Regions from separate parts of the Mesorhizobium sp. M0001 genome, predicted to be linked through region 1. Evidence: predicted binding sites of a transcription regulator. Region 1 holds the regulator's gene; each other region holds the start of a gene.
The links. The regulator LexA, encoded in region 1, represses DNA repair genes until DNA is damaged. The targets are predictions, from matches to a motif close to TGTTCNNNNTGTGTTCNG.

Region 1 (4,528 bases):
ATCGCCATCACCGCTTTCTGGGTCTGGTCCCGACGCTGCGCGCCGCCGCCGGCCGCACGGATGGACACCGGAAGGCCGTGGCGGCCCTGCGCGACGCCGTGGCGATCGAACACCATACCGCCCTGATGGAAGCGGCCCTCGATCGCGACGTCGAACGTGCGAAAACTCTGATGACCGCTCACATCGGCTACACGCTGCAGGTCTATGCCCAGAGCGAACCCGGCGCGGATGCTGCGCAGCCCCGTCCGAAAAGGAAGCGGCGGTCGTAGCCGACGCGCAGGGCACTTTGGCTTCGTTTCACCCGTTGCCGGCAAATGGGCGCAGGCGGCGCTCGCAGCGCCGAACGTTACGCTGAACAAAACGTCAACACATTCATTAAACTTTAAAAGGTTGCGGAACACAACTGGAACAGATAGTGTTTGTTCTGGGTTTGTTTTTTCTGATTCTGATTTCAGAACCCTTGGGGGCCGCGATGCTGACGCGCAAACAACATGAGCTTCTGATGTTCATCCATGAACGCCTGAAGGAGAGCGGAATCCCGCCGTCCTTCGACGAGATGAAGGAAGCGCTCGACCTCGCCTCCAAGTCCGGCATCCACCGCCTGATCACGGCGCTTGAGGAGCGCGGTTTCATTCGCCGGCTGCCGAACCGGGCGCGCGCGCTGGAAGTGCTGCGGCTGCCCGACTCGATCGCACCAGGCCTCAATGCGGCGAGGAAGTTTTCGCCGAGCGTGATTCAGGGCAGTCTTGGTCAAACCGGCCAAGGGCAAGGCGGCCAAGGACAAGGCGCGATGGGCCAAGGCGGTCTCGGCCGCCAGATCAAGCCGGGCTCGCCGTCGCGTTCGATGTCGGCCGGCAATGACGATGCCGTTTCCGCGATTTCAATCCCGGTTATGGGACGCATCGCCGCCGGCGTGCCGATCGACGCCATCCAGCATCAGACCCATTCGATCTCGGTGCCGCCCGATATGATCATGGGCGGCGAACACTACGCGCTCGAGGTCAAGGGCGATTCGATGATCGAGGCCGGCATTTTCGATGGCGACACGGTCATCATCCGCAATGCCGACACAGCCAGCCCCGGCGAGATCGTGGTGGCGTTGGTCGACGATGAGGAAGCGACCCTGAAACGCTTCCGCCGCAAGGGCGCCTCGATCGCCCTGGAAGCCGCCAACCCGGCCTACGAGACCCGCATTTTTGGACCGGACAGGGTGAAGGTGCAGGGCAAGCTTGTCGGATTGATCCGGCGCTACTGAGCCGGCTTGGGTTTGTATTTTTCACGCTGGTTGTAAGGCGGCAGGCCGCGCGCTTCGCGGGAGAAGCGGCGTTGCTCGTGCCAGGGGCGATACGGCTTGTCGACGGCGAAGCGGATGGTTGGCGCTGCAGCTGCCGATTGCGGATCGAAGAAGACGGCGGCGCTGCCGTCGCGGGCCAGCTGTTTCTTCGTCACGACCAGCACCAGCGGGTCGCGGCACGGATTGTAGGCGGTGGCGTCATCGATGACGATCAGGCTCGCGAAGGCACAGGCCGGCCGCGCCGTCTTGCGGTCTTTCGCAAGCGCTACAATGGCTCCGGAAGGGTGCCGGGCGATACAGAGATCGCCCATGCAATAGAAGGGCGACCCGGGCGGCAGATCGAGCGGATCGAGATCGAACCGCGTATCTGTTGCCTCGAAAATCTCGGGCGGGATAATGGTTTCGGCCCGCAGCGCCCGTTTCCAATTGTCCGTGGTGAATTCGTTGGAGCGTTCGCGGTTGAGGGCGAGTTCGCCGCCACCTATCGGCATGGCCACCAGATGTGCGTCCTCGGATATGAGCACGTCGGGCGTAAGCACCTGCGGCACCGTCAACAGGCCGGCCAGCGCGAAAGGCACGGCCGCCAGCCTGAGCCAGGTGGTGGCCATGGTGGCGATGACGAGGGCGACCGCCACCAACAGCACCGAGCGGATGGAGATCAGCCCGACGGCGTCGACCGGCGAGCGCTCGGAAATCCAGGCCGATATAGCGATCATCGCCATCAGACCCTTGCCCATCACATAGAGGAGCGGCCCGTCGGCGCCGAACGGCATCGCCAGTGCGCTGAGCACGGCAAAGGGCATGACGATCAACGAAACAATCGGCATCACGGCCAGATTGGCGATCAGGCTGAGCGGCGACACACGCTGAAAATGCCAGATGGCGAACAGCAAGGTTGCACTGCCGGCGATGATCGAGGTCATGGCGAGGCCGCCCATGGCCAGCGCGAATTTTCGCGACAGGAAGCCGACGAAGGAGCGCTTTGCCAGCGGCGTTCTCACCTTGTCGGCGCGGTAATCGGCCCAGCCGGCATAGGCGCCGACAAGGGCGGCGGTGGCGGCAAACGACATCTGGAAGCTGGGACCGACCACCTCGTGCGGCGACACCAGGATGACGGCAATGGCGGAGATCGCCAGATTGCGCATGGTGAGTGCGGCGCGATCAAACAGCACGGCGACAAGCATGACCGCCAGCATGATGAAGCTGCGCTCGGCGGCAACCACGACGCCTGAAATGACGAGATAGGCGGCGATGGAGACGAGTGCTGCCACTGCTGCATATTTCTTGACTGGGCGGCGCGAAGAGAAATCGGGAAACAGCGCAAAGGCGCCACGCAGCAACACCATGATGGTGCCGGCAACCAGCGCCATGTGCAGGCCGGAGATGGAGATGATGTGGTAGATGCCGGTGCGCCGCATCGCTTCGTTGACCTCGTCCGGGATGCCGGCGCGCACCCCGACAATCAACGCCGCGGCAATCTCGCCTTCGGCGCCGCCGATTTTGCCCCTGATATGGTCGGCAATGTTTTCGCGCGCGTTCTCGATTGCCGAGGAGAGCCGCGCGGTCAGCGGCGGCGGTCCCTGCGTAGCAATGGTTTTCGGATTGCCGAGAAAGAAGCCGCTGCCGCCGATACCGGTGAAATAGCTGTCGAAGGAGAAATCGTAGCTCTCCGGCCGCACCGGACCGGTCGGCGGCAACAGCCTGGCATAGCCGGTGATCAGGGAGCCGGCGGTCATATCGGCGGGAACGGTCCGCGCCGAGAGCCTGACCCGCTCCGGGGCGTAGCGCAGCTCGGGGTAAGCGGTCGAAACCACATCGAGCGTCAGCCTGATGCGGCCGCTTTCCATCTGTTCGAGACTGACGACGCGGCCGGTCAGCCGTGTCTGAATCTCGGAGCCGAGCATCTGCGTTCCGGCGCGCCAAGTCTCGACTTTGGCGGCGACGACGCCGAGCGCGCACAGCATCGCGGCCATGCAGAACAGATGCGTCCTCGGCCGCGATCGCGTGGCGAGGGCGCAACATGTCGCCAGCACCACAATGGCGATTGGCTGCGCAAAGCCGGGCTCGCCGGCCAGCGAGAAATAAATGATGACGCCGGCCGCCAGGAAAACCGGCACCAGCAGGAAGGCGACGCCCCGGTCGAGCTCCGTGTTGGCGGCCACGGCAAGGCTGCGGCGGAGCGCGGGCCATGACGGACGGCGAAGCCGTCTGCGCAGACGGGCGATAGATCCGGGCGCTGTGACTTGCGCCGGCAACGCGTGACCGGGCAGCGCAGGCGCGACGCCGGGATGCGGCTCAGGCAGCGCGAGGGGCAGCGGCTCGGCATAGGGACTATCGGCAAACAGCGAGCGTTCGCTGACGCTTGCCTCGGCGCCTTCGCCTTCCTTCGTGCCCCGGCCACGTCCAGCCATCGGGTCTGCCCCTTGCGCCCCAGACCCCTATGCTACATGAACGCGCAAAGCGCGAAAGTCCGCGTGATCACGTCCACCGCGCCGGAATCGACCATCACCTGGCAAGGACGCTCAATCCTCAATCATATCCTGGCCCTCCGCTCTCACGCGAGCAAGCCCATCGTGCATTGCCTTCAATTGTTCCGGTGTATGACCCTGCCATTCACCGAGTTCACCCTGGATGAGCAACGGATCACGGGAGCGGTAGGATTTCGTCGGATTACCGGGAAATTTTTTGTCGGTCAGGTTAGGGTCATCCATAAAAAACCCTGTCGGCTTTACGATGTAAATCCTTTGACGACCGTCACCCGTTGCAAGCTCTGCTCCCCAGATGGCGGCTTCCAGTGTCTGGGTGAAATAGATCCATGACAGTGGTTTACCTCTGAAATTGGAAGGGTGGCCGACGCTCAGCAGATCCCCGGGTTTCAAATCCGCCCGGGTACCATGGTAGAACGGATCACCCTCCGTATGGTCGGCGTTTTCGGTCATCGGTAGTCCTTCTTTCAATCATGCCTCCTTCGTGGCGAGACCGGCCTGCACACAGTTGCGGTGTTCACGATAATGATTGCAGAAAGGTCAATATGCGTGACCAAGCCAACGCTGTCACGGCGGCGTTGTAGTCGGGCAGTGCCGCATCCGTGAAGAAATGTCCGCTCGTCAGAGGGGGCTACCACCGTCGCAGCGATGTTCCAGGCACTGTGACGGACGCTGCAGCCGAATGAAACCCAGACATTGACGCTGCTGCCAAACGAGGTTGCGCGGAGGGTGCGAACAGATTTTGTGC
Region 2 (4,528 bases), on a different contig from region 1:
TGGGCCTGCTCGGCCTTCGCTGCCGCTTCCGCCAGCTTTGCCGCCGCGGCTTCGCGCGCGGCATTGTCCTGCGCTTCCAGCCGCGCCTTCACCTCTGCGGGCGGCTTCGGCTCGGCGCGATAGCCGAGACCTTTCAGGATCTCTTCCATGTCGTCGGCGGTGGCGCCGAGGATGGACATCATCGGCGGCGTCACCATGAAGGACTGGCCGTCATAGGCGCCGTCCGGGCGCTGTCCCAGACCGGGCTTCCAGTTGGTCGCAGGCCGGATCAGGTCGGCCAGCCGTTCCAGAATGTCGATGCGCACGGCGCGGCGGCCGAGATTACGGTAGCCGGCGAGCTTGTAGAAGCTCTTGTCGAAAGCCGGATCGATGACCACCGAGGTGCGGCCGGAGGCCAGCGCGTGCACGACGTCGCCAAAGCCGGGCTTGTCCTTGCCGTCGTTCTTCAGCGCCCACAAAAGCGTGATCAGTCCGGCGGGCGCCGGCTTGATCAGCGCCGGCACGAAGACGTGGTAGGCGCCGAAGCGCACACCGAGCCGGCGCAAGGCGGCGCGACCCTCCTGGTCGAGCGACTTCATTTCCTCGGCGATGTCGCGGCGGTTGATGAGGCCGAAATGCTCGACGAGCTGGAAGGCGATGCCACGGCCGATGCCGGCGATCTGCTCGGCATTCTTCAAGTCGACCAGCGGCTTCAGCAAGGATTCGATCTGGAAATTGACGAAGCGCTCGGCGCGCGCGGCGACCTTGTCGCGGGCGGGACCGGTCAACTGCTCGTCGGCCAAAAGCACCAGGCGCGGCTTCAGCGCGTCCTCGCCGGCAACCAGCGTGCCGATCGGCGCGCCGATCCAGCGCAGCGTGCCGTCGGAGCCGAGCGCAAGGTCGCCATTGGCGCAGGCGCCGAAGCGTTCGGCACGTGCCTCGAACTCGGCGGCCAGCGCTTTTTGCGCTGCCGTACGCACGGCCTTGGCGTCTTCGCCGCCGGCGCTCTGATCGGCGGTGAAGCGGAACCCTTGCAACTCGCCGACATGATGGCCTTCGACAAGGACGGTTCCGGTAGGACTGATTTCGGCTTCAGGCATTGTATTTTCTCTAAGGCGCCGCATGAGGACGGAAGTCCTGCGGTCTACAAACCGTTTCGTCAACCGCTCATGCAGCGCATCCGACAATCTGTCTTCGATTTCGCGCGTCTTTTCCCGCCAGTGTGCCTGATCGGCCAGCCAGCCCGGCCGGTTGGACACGAATGTCCAGGTGCGGATCTGCGCAATGCGGTGCGACAGCGTGTCGATGTCCCCCTCGGTCGTATCGGCGCGGCGCACCTGCTCGGCCATGTAGTTCTCGTCGACATGGCCGTGTTTGGCGAGGTCGGTGTAGATAGAAGCGATCAGGTCGGAGTGCTGGGCCGGCGCGATCTTGCGGTAGTCCGGCAACGCGCAGGCTTCCCACAGCAGCGCGACGCGCTTGGCATTGGTAGCCAGCGCGCGGATGTCCTCGTCGCGGGAGAGATGTTCGAGCGCCTGCGCATCGACCGCCGGCAGCGCGCGCGTCAGGCCTTCGACCGGCGCGTTGGCCTCGATCGAGCGCTTCAGCGCGTCGAGGCTGGCGAAGTCGAAATGCGCGGTGCGCCATTGCAGCACCTTCACCGGATCGAACTCGTGCCCCTCGATGCGCTTGACCAGTTCCTCGTCCAGCGGATCGACCTGGCCGGTGACGCCGAAGGTGCCGTCGCGCAGATGCCGGCCGGCGCGGCCGGCGATCTGGCCGAGCTCGGCCGCCGTCAGGTTGCGGTACTGGTAGCCGTCGAATTTGCGGTTCTGGGCGAAGGCGACATGATCGAGATCAAGGTTGAGCCCCATGCCGATGGCGTCGGTGGCGACGAGATAGTCGACGTCCCCTGCCTGGAACATTGCCACCTGGGCATTGCGGGTGCGGGGCGACAGCGCGCCTAGCACGACCGCCGCTCCTCCTTGCTGGCGGCGGATCAGCTCAGCGATGGCATAGACCTCGTCGGCGGAGAAAGCGACGATCGCCGTACGCCGCGGCAGGCGGGTCAATTTCTTCGAACCGGCATAGGCCAGGTGCGACAGGCGAGGGCGCGTCACCACCGAGACGCCTCTCAGCAGCTTTTGCAGGATGCCATGCATGGTGGCCGCGCCGAGCAGCAGCGTTTCCTGGCGCCCGCGCAGGTGCAGGATTCGGTCGGTGAAGATATGGCCGCGCTCGAGGTCGCCGGCGAGCTGCACCTCGTCGATGGCGACGAAGGCAACGTCGGTCTCGCGCGGCATGGCTTCGACGGTGCAGACCGAATATTTCGCGCCGGGCGGCTGGATTTTTTCCTCGCCGGTGATGAGCGCCACCTTGTGGGCGCCGACCTTTTCGCAGACGCGGGCATAGACCTCGCGCGCCAGAAGGCGGAGCGGCAGGCCGATAATGCCGCTCTCATGCGCCACCATGCGCTCGATGGCGAGATGGGTCTTGCCGGTGTTGGTCGGACCCAGCACGGCAGTCACGTCGCGGCCCGACAGGATCAGCGGCTCGGTGTGTTTCGGCTGGATGTTCATCGGCCTGGAGATGAGGCTTTCTGCATCGTGTTGTCGGGAGCGCGCCTCGCGTGGCGCGTATGACAGGCGACACATAGGGATTTCAGGCGCGAAGCGAAAGCGGAATGTTCCGGCCGGCAATCCCACGGTTCGTCTTTGAGGTCTCAATTAACAGTTGGAACGAGTCTGGAACGAATCGGCGACGAATCAGTGACTCCGGCAGATTCAGCTTTTGTTCACGGCTACATGTGGATTTTGCGAGGCTGAGTCTCACCATATGCTGAATCGCGGAAACTGGCCCGATTCCTGCAAGGCGACCATTGGCGTTAACCTTTGCCGGCGGGGCATCGTCGTGATCCGATACGCCTCGGCCAACATTATGAAATTGTTGAATTTTCTTAATCGGCCTTAACCATTTGCCGGTGATTTTCGGCGTTGGTCGTTAACGTTGCGCTCAAAGCCGGAACGAATCGGCGATCAATCAGCGATGGCGGGATTTTCCTGGTTTGTTCACCCCAACATGTTGTGTTATCCACAGCTTGTCCACCGAGAATTCACAGCTTGCGAACCGGGTTTTGCACAGGGCGCCTGGAAATCGTTAATCTTTGCGTGCCGGAACGGGTCAATGTCTAGCGCGCAGCCCGGAACATCGCCGGCCGGCGATGAAAAAACGGGCCATAAGCCGGCCCGTCCTACCGGGCGAAATGCTGTCGTTCAGGCGAAATACTGGCCGCCATTGGCTGTGATGGTCGAGCCGGTGATGAAACCGGCGTCCTCAGAGGCGAGGAAGACGACGCAACGCGCGATCTCTTCCGGTTCGCCGAGGCGGCCGACCGGGATCTGCGGAATGATGCGTTCATTCAGCACCTTCTCGTCGATCGCCTTGACCATCTCGGTGGCGATGTAGCCGGGGCAGATGACATTGACTGTGATGCCCGCGCGCGCGCCCTCCTGCGCCAGCGCCTTCGAGAAGCCGATGTCGCCGGCCTTTGCGGCGGAATAGTTGACCTGGCCGGCCTGGCCTTTCTGGCCGTTGATGGAGGAAATGGTGATGACGCGGCCGAATTTGCGGTCGCGCATGCCGCCCCACAGCGGATGCGTCATGTTGAAGACCCCAGACAGATTGGTGTCGATGACTTCCTTCCACTGCTCGCGCGTCAGCTTGTGGAACATGGCGTCGCGGGTAATGCCGGCATTGTTGACCAGCACCGAGACCGGGCCGAGATCGGCCTCCACCTGTTTGATTCCGGCGGCACAGGCGTCGTAGTCGGCGACCGACCATTTGTAGGCCTTGATGCCGGTTTGTGCGCTGAACTTCCCCGCTGCCTCGTCATTGCCGGCATAGTTGGCTGCAACGGTGTAACCGGCATTCTTCAGGCCGATCGATATGGCGGCGCCGATGCCGCGCGATCCACCGGTGACGAGCGCTACTTTGGTCATTGAAAGTTCTTCCTCCCTTTGGTCGGAAGAAGGGAATAGGGAGTAGGGAATAGCGAGTAGGGATCGATATCCCGCCGCGCTGCTCCTTCTTCCCCATTCACTACTCCCTATTCACTACTCACTTCTCTTTCACAGCGCTTCCACGCACAGAGCGACGCCCATCCCGCCGCCGATGCAGAGCGTGGCGAGGCCCTTCTTGGCGCCGCGGCGGCGCATCTCGAAAACCAGCGTGTTGAAGACGCGGGCGCCCGACGCGCCGATCGGATGGCCGATGGCGATGGCGCCGCCATTGACGTTGACGATCGACGTATCCCAGCCCATGCCCTTGTTGACGGCGCAGGCCTGCGCGGCGAAGGCTTCATTGGCCTCGACAAGGTCGAGGTCCTTGACCGACCAGCCGGCCTTCTCGAGCGCCCGCTTCGAGGCGGGAATAGGTCCGGTGCCCATGATCGCCGGATCGACGCCGGCCGTCGCCCAGGATGCGATGCGCACCAGCGGGGTGATGCCGCGCCTTGTGGCTTCAGCCTCGCTCATCAGCAGCGCGCCGGCGG
Region 3 (4,528 bases), 220 kb from region 1:
CTTGTCCTTGTTCAGCCCGAACTCCTTGGTGATCAGGTTCCAGGCCAGTTCGATGGCGCGCTCCTTGAAATAGTCGCCGAAGGAGAAATTGCCGAGCATTTCGAAGAAGGTCAGATGGCGCGCGGTGTAGCCGACATTGTCGAGGTCGTTGTGCTTGCCGCCGGCGCGCACGCTTTTCTGCGCGGTGGTGGCGCGCGAATAGGACCGCTTCTCCAGGCCGGTGAAGACGTTCTTGAACTGCACCATGCCGGCATTGGTGAACATCAGCGTCGGGTCGTTGCGCGGCACCAGCGGGCTCGAGGCCACGACCTCGTGGCCCTCCTTGCGGAAATAGTCGAGGAATGTCGACCGGATCTCGTTCACGCCACTCATGACTGCTGCCTTTTCGCGAAAACCGCCGGCACGGCCGGCGGACACTGGTCTCTGCTTTTTAGAAGATTGACTTGGCCTTTTAGCGGGCACGCCCCACCCTGTCCAGAAACACGGAATTGGGCCAATCCGGCAACTGCCAAGCCGGCTTCACGCTGCCCAAAAACGAAAACCGCCGGCGCGAAGGCCGGCGGTTTGAAACGCAATACTAAAGAACTCGGTTACTTAAGCATCGGGTAATAGACCGGATTTATGGCCGAACTCTGGCCGTACCCTACATGGCACCGGATTCTTCCTCGAAGCCGTCGTCGCTTTCGCCGCGCTCGGGGCCGCCATTCTCGAGAAACTTCTCGGCAATCAGCCCGGCATTCTGCCGCAGTGCCAGTTCGATCTCGCGCGCCGTGTCGGGATTGTCGCGCAGGAACAGTTTGGCGTTTTCACGACCTTGGCCGAGACGCTGCGAATTGTAGGAGAACCACGCGCCCGACTTCTCGACCACGCCGGCCTTGACGCCGAGGTCGACCAGCTCGCCGGTCTTGGACACGCCCTCGCCATACATGATGTCGAACTCGACCACCTTGAAGGGCGGCGCCAGCTTGTTCTTGACGACCTTGACGCGGGTCTGGTTGCCGACGACCTCGTCGCGGTCCTTGACCGAGCCGATGCGGCGGATGTCGAGGCGCACCGAAGCGTAGAATTTCAGCGCGTTGCCGCCGGTCGTGGTTTCCGGCGAACCGAACATGACGCCGATCTTCATGCGGATCTGGTTGATGAAGATGACCATGGTGTTGGAGCGCGAGATCGAGGCGGTCAGCTTGCGCAGCGCCTGGCTCATCAGACGAGCCTGGAGACCGGGCAGCGAATCGCCCATCTCGCCCTCGATTTCAGCGCGCGGCGTCAGGGCGGCCACCGAATCGACCACCAGAACGTCGATGGCGCCGGAACGCACCAGCGTGTCGCAAATTTCCAGCGCCTGCTCGCCGGTGTCGGGCTGCGAGATCAGCAGGTTTTCGAGGTCCACGCCGAGCTTGCGGGCATAGACCGGGTCGAGCGCATGCTCGGCATCGACGAAGGCGCAGATACCGCCCTTCTTCTGGGCTTCGGCAACTGTGTGCAGCGCCAGTGTCGTCTTGCCCGAGCTTTCCGGCCCGTAGATCTCGACAATGCGGCCGCGCGGCAGGCCACCGACGCCAAGCGCGATGTCGAGGCCAAGCGATCCGGTCGGCACGGTTTCAATCTCGACGACCTGCTCGTTGGCGCCCAGCCGCATGATCGAGCCCTTGCCGAAGGCGCGCTCGATTTGCGACAGCGCCGCGTCCAGAGCCTTTGATTTGTCCACCGCTTTGTCCTCTACAAGCCGCAAAGTATTCTGAGCCATGATACATCACCCCTTGGTCGTCAATGAAGGCCGGACAATCCGTAATCCCTGCCCTATTTGTACCTTTTTTGTTCTCGTTTGGCAAGAGGGGTCAAATATCTGAAAAGCAATCTTTATCCGGATTTGTTCTTTTTTTGTCTCATGGTTTCGTTTCCGGATGTATCCACCATTGGGCCAGGCGCTCCGGCGGTTTGGCTCCGCCCGAATCGCTGGCTTGCTTGCGAAGCTCCGTCGCACAGCCTAGCGCTTGTCTGGTTCGAATAACAAAGGTCATATCGCCTACATGGTGAAATCAGCAAAAATACTGGCGGTGGGCGGCGCCCATATCGACCGGCGCGGTCAGGTGTCCGGTGCTTACGTGCCGGCGGCGTCCAACCCCGGCACGATGCGCGAGGATGTCGGCGGCGGCGTCTTCAACGCGCTGCGCAGCCTCGTGCGGCGCGGCGTCTCGGCCTCGCTTTTGTCGGTGCGCGGCGGCGATGCCTCGGCCGAGACGGTTGCGCGCGCCATCACTGAGGCCGGCATTGCCGATCTGTCGGCGGTGTTCCTCGACCGCACCACGCCGAGCTACACGGCGCTGATCGATCGCGACGGCGAGCTGATCACCGGCTTTGCCGATATGGCGCTCTACGATTTGGCGTTCCCCAAGCAGATCCGCCGCTCCAAGGTGCGCGAGGTGGTCGCCGAGGTCGATGCGGTGCTCTGCGACGCCAATCTGCCATCAACGGCGCTGGAGCGGCTGGTGGGGGTCGCCGCCGGCAAGCCGGTGTTCGCCATCGCCATTTCGCCGGCCAAGGTGGTGCGGCTGATACCGGTGCTGAAGGAACTCGCGCAGGTCTTCATGAACCGGCGCGAGGCCATGGTGCTGGCCGGCGTCGATGCCAATGCCACCGAGCGCGAGACCGTCGACGGACTGCGCTGCAGCGGCCTCACCAGTGGCGTGGTGACGGCGGGCGACGGCCTGGTGCTGGGATTCGACGAAGCCGGCGCCTTCTCTATCCTGCCGCCGGCGCCGAGAAAAGTCGCCGACGTCACCGGCGCCGGCGACGCGCTGGCCGGCGCCACCATCGCTGCCCTGCTGCGCGGCCTGGCATTGCGCCAGGCCCTCCGCGAAGGCGTTGCCGCGGCGACGCTCGCCATCGAAAGTTCGGATGCCGTGCCGGCCTTCACCGCCGCGACCTTCACCGAGGCACTGGCTCTTGTACCCGACGCACAGGAAATGGCATGAGGGCGGCCAATTGCCATTGCCGGAGCGCGACGTCCAAGCGGACGCGCGGATCTCCGGATCGGAGACCATCATGACACCGCAAAGCGCCCGCCCCTTCATCGACATCCACGCGCCCGTGGCCGAGGCGCTCGCCGCTGGCCGCCCCGTCGTGGCGCTGGAAAGCACCATCATCACCCATGGCATGCCTTACCCCGACAATGGCGCCATGGCCGCCAATGTCGAAAAGATCATCCTGGACAATGGCGCGGTGCCGGCGACGATCGCCGTGGTTGCCGGCCGCATCAAGATCGGGCTGTCCGACGGCGAGCGCGAGTCGCTGGCGATGACCGGCGACGCCATGAAGCTGTCGCGCGCCGATCTCGGCTTTGCGGTGGCGCAAGGCCGCACCGGCGGCACCACGGTCGCCGCCACCATGATCGCGGCCGACATGGTCGGGATCAAGGTGTTCGCCACCGGCGGCATTGGCGGCGTCCACAAGGGCGCGGAAAAGAGCTTCGACATCTCGGCCGATCTCGACGAGTTGGCGCGCACGCCGGTCATCGTCGTCTCGGCCGGCGCCAAGGCGATCCTCGACATCGAAAAGACGCTGGAAGTGCTGGAGACGCGCGGCGTGCCGGTGATTGGCCATGGCTGCGAGACGATGCCGGCCTTCTGGTCGCGGCATTCCCCGTTCCGCGCGCCGCTGACCCTGCACAGACCGGAAGAGATCGCGCATTTCTACAAGACCAGGGCGGCACTTGGCCTGGTCGGCGGCATGCTGATCGCCAACCCGGTGCCGCAGGACGATGAAATCCCGGCCGACGAGATGGCCGGCTATATCGAGGCCGCGCAGAAGGCGGCCGAGGCGCAGAATGTGACCGGTAAGGCGGTGACGCCGTTCCTGCTGGGCAAAATCCTCGACCTGACCGGCGGCCGGAGCTTGAAGACCAACATCGCGCTGGTCGAGAACAATGCGCGGTTGGCGGCGAGGATTGCGAAGGCGCTGTAGGATCGCCTACGTCGGCGGGACAGCACCCCCCTCTGGCCTGCCGGCCATCTCCCCCGCAAGGAGGGAGATTAACAGCTTAGCCGCAGGCTCCCATTTTCAACGTTGGTGATTGGCGAAGGCCAATGTGACAACTGATCTCCCCCCTTGCGGGGGAGATGTCCGGCAGGACAGAGGGGGTGGGAAGAAACGCGGCGGTCCCGGTTCACTTCCCCGCCCTTCGTCCCGCCTCATACGCCCGGCGCGCCCACACCCTCATCTCGTCAGGATCATCAAACGCGTCGTCGGGAATGCTCCAGTACGGCATCGCGACCAGCTTGCCGTGGCGGGTGCCGGTATAGGTCCATTGCTTGCAGCCGGCGGCTTCGAAGTCGGGCGCGCTTTGCTCGTCAGCCTTGAGCAGCAATTCGCCGCGCAGCACGATGGCGACGATGACGCCGTCGAAATAGATACCCTTGCCGCCGAACAGTTTTCGGATACTGACCGGGCCGAGGCCTTCGAACAGTTCTTCGATGCGTTCATTGTCCATGCCGCAATCATGTCACCGGGCTTGCCATGGCTGCAACCA

Region 2: the regulator LexA is predicted to act here: its motif matches at 2,714-2,731, upstream of NKK50_RS30245 (helicase-related protein).
Region 3: the regulator LexA is predicted to act here: its motif matches at 1,806-1,823, upstream of recA (recombinase RecA).

The regions. Positions count from the first base shown of each region.
Region 1 covers NZ_JAMYVS010000004.1:294,521-299,048, reverse strand. The annotation lists gene NKK50_RS14300 (GntR family transcriptional regulator) at 1-269, shown strand, start outside; gene lexA (transcriptional repressor LexA) at 473-1,255, shown strand; gene NKK50_RS14290 (ComEC/Rec2 family competence protein) at 1,249-3,705, opposite strand; gene arr (NAD(+)--rifampin ADP-ribosyltransferase) at 3,817-4,233, opposite strand.
Region 2 covers NZ_JAMYVS010000024.1:16,462-20,989, forward strand. The annotation lists gene NKK50_RS30245 (helicase-related protein) at 1-2,558, opposite strand, end outside; gene phbB (acetoacetyl-CoA reductase) at 3,252-3,977, opposite strand; gene NKK50_RS30255 (acetyl-CoA C-acetyltransferase) at 4,107-4,528, opposite strand, start outside.
Region 3 covers NZ_JAMYVS010000004.1:71,178-75,705, reverse strand. The annotation lists gene alaS (alanine--tRNA ligase) at 1-372, opposite strand, end outside; gene recA (recombinase RecA) at 644-1,747, opposite strand; gene NKK50_RS13115 (carbohydrate kinase family protein) at 2,031-2,975, shown strand; gene NKK50_RS13110 (pseudouridine-5'-phosphate glycosidase) at 3,046-3,963, shown strand; gene NKK50_RS13105 (TfoX/Sxy family protein) at 4,166-4,489, opposite strand.